DNA from 4 places in the Paenibacillus sp. VMFN-D1 genome. Region 4 is predicted to be linked to each of the others. Evidence: predicted binding sites of a transcription regulator. Region 4 holds the regulator's gene; each other region holds the start of a gene.

The links. The regulator Rex, encoded in region 4, represses fermentation and respiration genes when NADH is low (regulators of the CRP and FNR family bind a similar motif). The targets are predictions, from matches to a motif close to TTGTGAAATATTTCACAA.
Region 1: a site for Rex is predicted at 1,128-1,145, ahead of C7820_RS05635 (nitrate/nitrite transporter). Genes of this name have one in related genera too.
Region 2: a site for Rex is predicted at 864-881, ahead of nadA (quinolinate synthase NadA). Genes of this name have one in related genera too.
Region 3: a site for Rex is predicted at 666-683, ahead of qoxA (cytochrome aa3 quinol oxidase subunit II). Genes of this name have one in related genera too.

Annotation. Positions count from the first base shown of each region.
Region 1 covers NZ_QRDU01000001.1:1,202,118-1,204,322, forward strand. The annotation lists gene C7820_RS05625 (sensor histidine kinase) at 1-402, shown strand, start outside; gene C7820_RS05630 (response regulator transcription factor) at 399-1,046, shown strand; gene C7820_RS05635 (nitrate/nitrite transporter) at 1,207-2,205, shown strand, end outside.
Region 2 covers NZ_QRDU01000009.1:16,742-18,946, reverse strand. The annotation lists gene ftsH (ATP-dependent zinc metalloprotease FtsH) at 1-516, shown strand, start outside; gene nadA (quinolinate synthase NadA) at 958-1,896, shown strand; gene nadB (L-aspartate oxidase) at 1,936-2,205, shown strand, end outside.
Region 3 covers NZ_QRDU01000006.1:124,604-126,808, reverse strand. The annotation lists gene C7820_RS29225 (HAD family hydrolase) at 1-392, opposite strand, end outside; gene C7820_RS29220 (hypothetical protein) at 385-597, opposite strand; gene qoxA (cytochrome aa3 quinol oxidase subunit II) at 818-1,768, shown strand; gene qoxB (cytochrome aa3 quinol oxidase subunit I) at 1,796-2,205, shown strand, end outside.
Region 4 covers NZ_QRDU01000001.1:654,773-656,977, reverse strand. The annotation lists gene C7820_RS03195 (amidohydrolase) at 1-944, opposite strand, end outside; gene C7820_RS03190 (redox-sensing transcriptional repressor Rex) at 898-1,584, opposite strand; gene dinG (ATP-dependent DNA helicase DinG) at 1,701-2,205, opposite strand, start outside.

The sequences.
Region 1 (2,205 bases), 550 kb from region 4:
CATTTCAAATGGATCGAGAAAAACTACGGCCTGCTCGTCGATTTCTCGGCGGAGCTGTCCGCGGCCCGTTACGGCAGCGAGATCGAGACCGTGGTCTACCGCGTATGCCAGGAAGCCGTCCTGAACGCGCTGAAATACGCCGGTACCGACGAGGTGCATGTCCGGTTATGCGAAGAGGACGGGGTCCTGCAGCTGACCGTCAAGGATGACGGAACCGGATTCAATATGAATGAGAATGAAGCCAAGGGCACCGGCCTTGGCTTATACGGGATGCGTGAGCGCGCCGAGCTTGTCGGCGGCCAGTTTATGCTGTATTCGGCCATTGGCGGAGGGACGAAGGTGGAGCTGCGCATTCCGTGTTCAGAGGAGAACGAGAGGGAGAGGGAGACCGATACACGATGAAAATTGTCATAGCGGATGATCATGCGGTGGTCCGGAGCGGCTTTTCCATGATTCTGAACTATCAGGAGGATATGGAAGTCGTGGCGACGGCCGCTGACGGCATGGAGGCTTACGCCATGGTGGCCAAGCATCAACCGGACGTGCTGCTGATGGACCTCAGCATGCCTCCGGGAGAGAGCGGCCTGATTGCCACGGGCAAGATCAGCAATGATTTTCCGAATACGAAAATACTGATCCTCACCATGTACGATGACGACGACTATTTGTTCCATGTGCTGAAAAACGGCGCCTCCGGCTACGTGCTCAAAAACGCGCCTGATGAAGAGCTGGTCTCGGCCATCCGGATGGTACATAAGGGAGGAACCTACATCCATCCGCAAATGGCCACGTCACTGGTTCGGGAGTATATTAAAAAGGACAGCGAGAGCGCGGACAACGATCCGTTTAACAGCCTGTCCCCACGGGAAGTCGAGATTTTGCCGCTCATCGCCAAAGGCTACGGCAACAAAGAGATTGCGGAGAAGCTGTATGTCTCCGTCAAAACGGTGGAGGCCCATAAGGCCAAAATTATGGAGAAGCTGAACCTGAAAAGCCGCCCGGAGCTGGTGGAGTATGCGCTAAAGAAAAAACTGCTGGATTTCTAGCGTTTTTAAGGATACCGGGTGTTTCAGCCACAGGATATAGGGAAGTTCCCCTGACGAATTCAGGGAACTTCCCTATTATCTTTGTGAATATCGTCACGTACAATAAGGCATGGGGATCAATGAAGTCAGCCATTCATCACGTTCAGAAAAGGTGGTTGAAATGATCAAAAAAGCGCAGCTGCCGCTGCAGACGATGAATTTGGTGCTTGGATTTATGGTATGGGTTATCATTTCCGCATTGCTGCCGTTCATTCGGGAGGACATATCCATCCCGGCGGACCGGCTGGCGATCCTCACCGCGATCCCGGTGGTGCTGGGCTCGGTGCTCCGTTTGCCGCTGGGATACTACGCCAACGTCCTGGGCGCACGGATCGTGTTTATCGCAAGCTTTATTCTGCTGCTGTTTCCGGTTTATTTTATCAGCACGGCCACATCCTTTACGCATCTTGTGATCGGCGGCCTGTTCTTGGGTGTCGGAGGAGCCGTATTCTCGGTCGGTGTCACCTCGCTCCCTAAATATTATTCGAAAGAAAAGCTGGGCTTGGTTAATGGAATTTACGGAATGGGCAATGTCGGTACAGCCATTACCACCTTTGCCGCTCCTGTCATTGCTACGCAAATCGGGTGGGCGCGTACCGTCCAGTTGTATTTAATTCTGCTGCTCGCGTTTGCGGTGCTGAACGTATTCCTAGGTGACCGCAAAGAGACGAAGGTCAGAACGCCGCTCATGGAGCAGATCAAAGGCGTCTATAAAAACGATAAATTGTGGTATTTTTCATTGTTCTATTTCATCACCTTCGGTTCGTTCGTTGCGTTTACGGTATACCTTCCCAACTTCCTGGTTTCGAATTTTGAGCTGGCGAAGGTGGATGCGGGGATGCGCACGGCCGGATTCATCGTGGTGGCGACCTTCCTGCGGCCAGTGGGCGGGTGGCTGGCGGACCGTTTTAAGCCGCTGTTCCTGTTAATGGGTGTATTCCTCGGTCTTACGATTGCAGCCATCATCTTGGCGTTCTCTCCGTCGATCGGCCTCTATACTGTGGGATGTTTAACCATCGCGGTAGGCGCCGGACTTGGCAACGGGATCATTTTTAAACTGGTGCCGCTGTACTTCAACAAGCAGGCGGGGATCGTGAACGGGATCGTGTCGATGATGGGC
Region 2 (2,205 bases), on a different contig from region 4:
GGTCAGGTATTCCTGGGCCGTGACCTCGGTCACGAGCAGAACTACAGTGATTCGATCGCTTATGAGATCGACCAGGAAATGCAGCGCATGACAAACGAGTGCTACGAGCGGGCGAGAGACCTGCTGACCAAGTATTCGAAAGAGGTTCACCTCATCGCGAACACGCTGCTTGAGAAGGAGACGCTCGAGCTTGAACAGATCAAGGAACTGATCGAGCAAGGTTATCTTTCTGAAGACGGCCCGAAAGAGGGCGGAAGCGGAAATGATGAAGGTTCTTCCGAACATGGCGCCCCTGTCATCGACAACGTCGGTGACGTGCGTGTACGCATTCAGGGCAAGGATAATACCAGCCTGCCAACGGAAGAAATTCCGAACGATGTTCCTTCCAACTTGCCGAATGACCCGCCAAGCGATATCAACACGGATACGCCGGGCGACATTCCAAATAACAATGATGGAACGAATGAGAATCCAGGTTCGGGCAACGGCGGAACACCGCCGGAATCCAGATCCTAATCCCAATGCAACAACAGCCCGGAGACGGTAAGCCGTCCCCGGGTTTTTTGTGTCGTTTGCCAGGAAATAAGAGCGGCGGCCATTTGGGGTGTTCAAGCATTAAAGCCGATAGCGTTCCGCCTTAACTCTGTGGCATCAGTTAATTTTTTTTGAGGCATAGTAGCGATTGGGACGGCTGCAAGCTCCAAACAGAAGCGAGGCGGCCTAATCGGACGGAATCGAGCGGGAAGCTTTGTTTTCTTTCGGCTAGATAGCATATAAAGATCATTTTAGTCAATTGACAGTATCGTGAACCTTGTGTAAATTAGTTGATAAACAAGATGGTCTCGAGGTTGCAACGGGCAACTTTGGGAGAATTTTCACAAACTATTCATGATGTTATGAGGTTATGAAGCCATCAACCGGGTAAAATCATGGGATTTCAGAGGGAGTGGGTTACTGGTGGAAGCTCTGGCACTGGAGCATAAGCAGGAACAAAAGCGGGAACTGACGGAGAAGCTGCTTAAGCTGAAGAAGGAAAGAAACGCCATTATTTTGGCGCATTATTATCAAAGGGATGAAATTCAGGAAGTAGCGGATTTCCGTGGAGATTCCTTCCTGCTTGCCCAGAAAGCGGCTCAAACCGATGCGGAAGTCATCGTCTTCTGCGGCGTTCATTTTATGGGTGAAAGCGCTAAGATTCTGGCTCCGAACAAAATGGTGCTGATTCCGGATGAGCGTGCAGGCTGTCCAATGGCCGATATGGTCAACGTGGACGGACTCCGCAAACTGAAAGCACAGCATCCTAACGCCAAAGTCGTTACGTATATCAACTCTTCGGCAGAGATCAAGGCGGAAACGGATATTTGCTGTACCTCTTCCAATGCGGTAAAAGTGATTCAATCGGTCGATTCCGATGAGATCATCTGGGTACCGGACAAAAATTTGGGTCACTATGTGCAGCAGCATACCGACAAGAAGCTCATCATTTGGGAAGGGTACTGCAATACGCATGATATGCTGACGGTAAAAGACGTTGTGGAGATGAAAGCCAAATATCCCGACGCCGAGTTTGTCGTACACCCGGAATGCCGTCCGGAGGTCGTAGCCATGGGTGATTTCGTCGGCAGCACCACGGCGATTTTGGAATACTGCAAAAAATCAAGCAGCAAACAGTTTATCGTCGGAACCGAAGACGGTACCGGATACCAGCTTCGTCTCGACAGCCCGGATAAGGAGTTTCATTTCGCCACCAAGTTTTTGGTATGCCCGAACATGAAGGTGAACAATCTGAAAAAACTGGTGAAGTGTCTGGAAACCATGAAGCCGCAAATCTACGTGCCGCCGGTTGTTGCAGATAAAGCCAGAACTTCTTTAGAGCGCATGTTACAAGTACAGTAGCATGCGCTACTCTTTCTCTTAAGACAGGTGAACAGGCACATGATTCCACAATATCTGGTTGACTTTGATCTGCAGACTTTGCCCCGGACCAAGACGGATGTTATCGTCATCGGCTCGGGCATAGCCGGACTGTTTACGGCGATTCAGGCAAGCCAGGACCGGCACGTCATCATGATCACGAAAAAGGCACTGCTCGAAAGCAACACCCGGTACGCACAAGGGGGGATTGCCGCGGTCATTTCGGAGGATGATTCCCCACAGTATCACCGGCAGGATACGCTGATGGCAGGGGCAGGGCTGTGTTCATCC
Region 3 (2,205 bases), on a different contig from region 4:
TTGGTGATCACGCCGACCACATCGCCCCGCTCCTGCAGCTCCCGGATCAGCTCCTGCGCCCCGGGAAACAGGCGAATGTCGAACTGCCCTTCCAAATAGGCCGCCTGAATCGCAGCCGCCTGCTCCCGGTCCACGTCGATGCCGAACTCCGCAAGGGCCAGCTGAATCCGCTGCTCGCGCATGTCCTCCAGATCCCCCGCATTCGCCGGATCATTCACATGTCCATGCCGGGCCGACAGCAAGTCGCTGTAGTGCCGGAACCGGTGGTATACTTGTTCATAAGGAAAGCCGTCCGGCGGCGATATCAAGCGATCGAGCGCCTGCCTCAGCGGTTCCAAATGGTCATACAGCGTATCGTCCACGTCAAAAAATACCGCTCTTTGTTTACCCATTTTCTTTTTCTCCCCCCAACTGCCTGTCCACGATCGCATGCTGGCTGCTGCCCGCATTAGCCCTCATATTGTACCATACAGCGGGCTTTTGGGACTCCTCAGCCGCTGTTTCAGCAGGAAAAAATCCGGTTAACGGCTTATGATAAGCCCTTTCAATTGTGACGAAACTGGCAACATTGACAAAGCCTTGTGCAATTTTGAACAAAAATGAAAATCCCCGATTTTCAGCGATTACAGTGATTTTTCGCACAATTTGAGGTTTTTTTAAAAATCATGTGAAGATGTTCACAGAATATCTGTAAATGATTTACATTTATTACTTTTGTTGCATTTGTTTTCGTTCCCCCGGATTACTAAGCTATGGCTATAAGGTTCATTATTTTTAGACCAATTCAGCTACATGTAACGCTAGAAAGGAGCTCACTGTGAAGAAAAAAAGATGGTTATTTTTTGGTTTATTTGTATCCATCATGTTGCTGCTTAGCGGATGCGACTCGTCGTCACTCATCGTACTAGATCCGAAAGGTCCGCAGGCAAAAACGCAATCCAGCACGATTATTTTCTCCATCCTGATGATGGCTTTCGTCCTGATTGTTGTTTACATCTTGTACATCATCATGCTGACCAAATACCGGGCAAGCAAAACCAGTGACGATTATATCCCGCCTCATATAGAAGGTAACAAATGGCTCGAGTTCACCTGGATTGCGATTCCGGTTATCATTGTGGCCATTCTATCGGTTGTCACGGTCAAAACGACCAGTGCGGTGGAAAGTGTTCCTGCCGGTTACGAGGATCAGAAGCCGCTTGTTATCTATGCCGCATCGTCCAACTGGAAATGGCACTTCAGTTACCCTGAAGAAGGCGTTGAAACGGTGAACTATGTGAATATTCCTACAAACCGCCCGATCGAGTTCCGCCTGTATTCTTACGGACCGATTACGAGCTTCTGGGTGCCGCAGCTTGGCGGACAGAAGTACGCCATGAGCGACATGGTCAACACGCTTCACCTGCTGGCCGACACACCGGGTTCCTTCATGGGACGTAACTCCAACTTCTCCGGTAAAGGCTATGCACAGATGGAGTTTGAGGTACAGTCCATGAGCGCCGGAGACTTCAGCAAATGGGTCGACGACGTGAAGAAAACCGCGCCTAAATTGACTGAGGACAAATTTAACGCGCTGCTGAAAACCTCCTACGTTGGACGGGAATCCTTCTCTTCCACGCACCTCGGGTTCAACCCGCCGCCTGAAATGGATATGTCCGAAGGACATCACGGCAGCGGCAGCAGTGACAAAGATTCCGGCTCGGAAACGATGGATCATTCGGATATGAGCAATATGGAAGATATGGGGTCCATGGAACATGGAAACTAACATCTACTGGAAAGGAGACCTACCTGCATGAAATGGGACGAATTTTTTGTTACCGGTGAGCCGATGATCTATGCTGCCATGGTCAGTATCGTCGTCGTTTCCCTCGCCATCCTGATCGGCCTGACCTATTTTAAAAAGTGGGGCTATCTGTGGCGCGAATGGCTCACAACGGTTGACCATAAGCGGATCGGGGTCATGTACATCCTGTCCGCACTCATCATGCTGTTCCGCGGCGGGGTTGACGCCCTGCTGATGCGTACGCAGCTCGCGGCTCCGGAAATGAAGTTTCTGGATGCGCAGCACTATAACGAAATCTTTACAACGCACGGCGTTATCATGATCCTGTTCATGGCGATGCCGTTCGTTATCGGACTTATGAACGTTGTCGTTCCGCTGCAAATCGGGGCGCGCGACGTAGCTTTCCCTAGACTGAACGC
Region 4 (2,205 bases):
GCACTGTCGGTTCCCAGGGAAACCGTAATGCCTGCCTGCATCATGTCGGTAACGCGGGCCACACCGCTCGCCAGCTTCAGGTTGCTGCCAGGGTTGTGTGATACCGTCACGTGATGCTTCGCCAAAATGTCGATTTCCTCATCTGTCAAATGGACCGCGTGTGCCAGAATCGTCGGCCGTGAGAACATGCCGAGCTTCTCCAAATGAATCGCCGGACGCGTTCCATAATCGCGTACATTCTGCTCCACTTCCGCCTTGGTCTCCGACATATGCGTATGCATCGGCAGATCCAGGTCATGCGCCGCCTGAACGAACTTCTCAATAAAATCAGGAGGGCATGTGTACGGGGCATGCGGAGAAATCATCGCTGTGATCCGGCCGTCTGCCTGCCCGTGCCAGTCCTTGGCGAACTGAATGGCTTCGTTCAGCTTGTGCCGCTGCACATCCTCCGGGCACAGACCGATGACACCGCGGGTCAGGGCTGCGCGCATGCCGGATTCAGTCACCACTTTGCCTACCTGATCCATATGATCGTACATATCGAGGAACGTCGTCGTGCCGCCCTTCAGCATTTCAAGCACGGACAGCGAAGTCCCCCAGTAGACGTCACTGGACGTGAATTTCGCTTCCATCGGCCACATTTTTTCCTGCAGCCATTCCTGGAGCACCATGTCATCTCCGTAACCGCGCAGCAGCGACATAGCGGTATGTCCATGGGTGTTGATCAGGCCCGGCATAAAAAATAAATGCGTGCCGTCGACGACCTGTACGCCCTCCTCCAGCTGCGGCTCCTCTTCACCGATATAGGTGATGCGGTCGCCCTCAATGACCATCCAGCCATGCAGTACAGGCTGCTCCGGCCGCAAAACGGCAAAGCTGCCGTTCTTGATTGCCCATTTAGGATTGTTTCTCCGGCTGCTCGAGCTCTTCAAATTGTCCGTCATCTTCCGTGTCGTCCTTTCCGTTGTTCAAATAATAAGCGAGGCTGAGCAAATCCGTCGTAAAATCGGCGGCGTGTATCCGAATGCTTGCCGGTGCCTTCAGAATCGTCGGTGCAAAATTCAGAATCGCCTCGATCCCGGCCGCGATCAGCTGATCGGCGACGTTTTGCGCTTCGAAATCCGGAACGGTAATAATCCCGATCCGGATATTTTTACTTTGTATCGTTTCTTTCAGCTCATCCATAGCCTGTACCGTCAAGGTGTTGATGCGCGTGCCGATTTTGGACGGATTGGCGTCAAACACGGCCACGATCTTCATATTTTCCTTCAGGTAAAAGTTATAGTTGGACAAAGCTTGACCAAGATTCCCCGCTCCGACCAGCACCGCGTTGATCTGCTGGTCCAAATTCAGAATTTGACGGATCTTCTCGATGAGATAGGACACGTCATACCCTATCCCCTTACGGCCAAAATCCCCGAAATACGCCAAATCCTTGCGGATCTGCGCCGGGTTGAGATCCAGCTTCTGCCCGAGCTCCTGGGAGGAGACCGTGGCCACCTCCCGTTTGTTCAGCTCATTTAGATATCTAAGATATATAGGCAATCTGCGGACAACCGCCTCGGATATTTTCTCCGATTTCATGCATGTTCCCCCTATTGAACGGCTTGAATATTTATTTGGTTATATAGATTGAACTAAAGTTTTGCATTGAACTTCCTGTTCTAACCGCTTTAGTTCATTCTATCTAATGGACTCATTTAAGACACACCGTCCTGATGAAGCCATTCAGAGATGCGCGGAACCATCTGGTCTGTCTGCATATGCTCCATTTTCGGTCCAGGCAGCGAGTACAGGAAGTATTTCCCGTAATACGATTCGATGACGCGTGTATCGTATACGATAACGATGCCCCGGTCATGGGCGGTGCGGACCAGCCGCCCGAAGCCCTGCTTGAAGCGGATGACGGCCTGCGGGACCGACAGCTTCATGAACGGGTTCTTCTTCTGGCGCTGCAGCAGCTCGCTCTTCGCTTCGACCAGCGGATGGTTCGGCGGCTGGAACGGGAGCCGGACGATGGCCAGGCACGTCAGCGCTTCACCCGGGATGTCCACGCCTTCCCAGAAGCTGCTCGTTCCAAGCAGCACCGAAGCGCTGCTGTCCGTAAACCGCCGGATCAGCTTCGTGCGGCTGCCGCTGTCTACGCCCTGTCCAAGCACGGCGATGTCGCTTTGTGCAAGGGCTTCTTTCAGCGGCTCGTATACC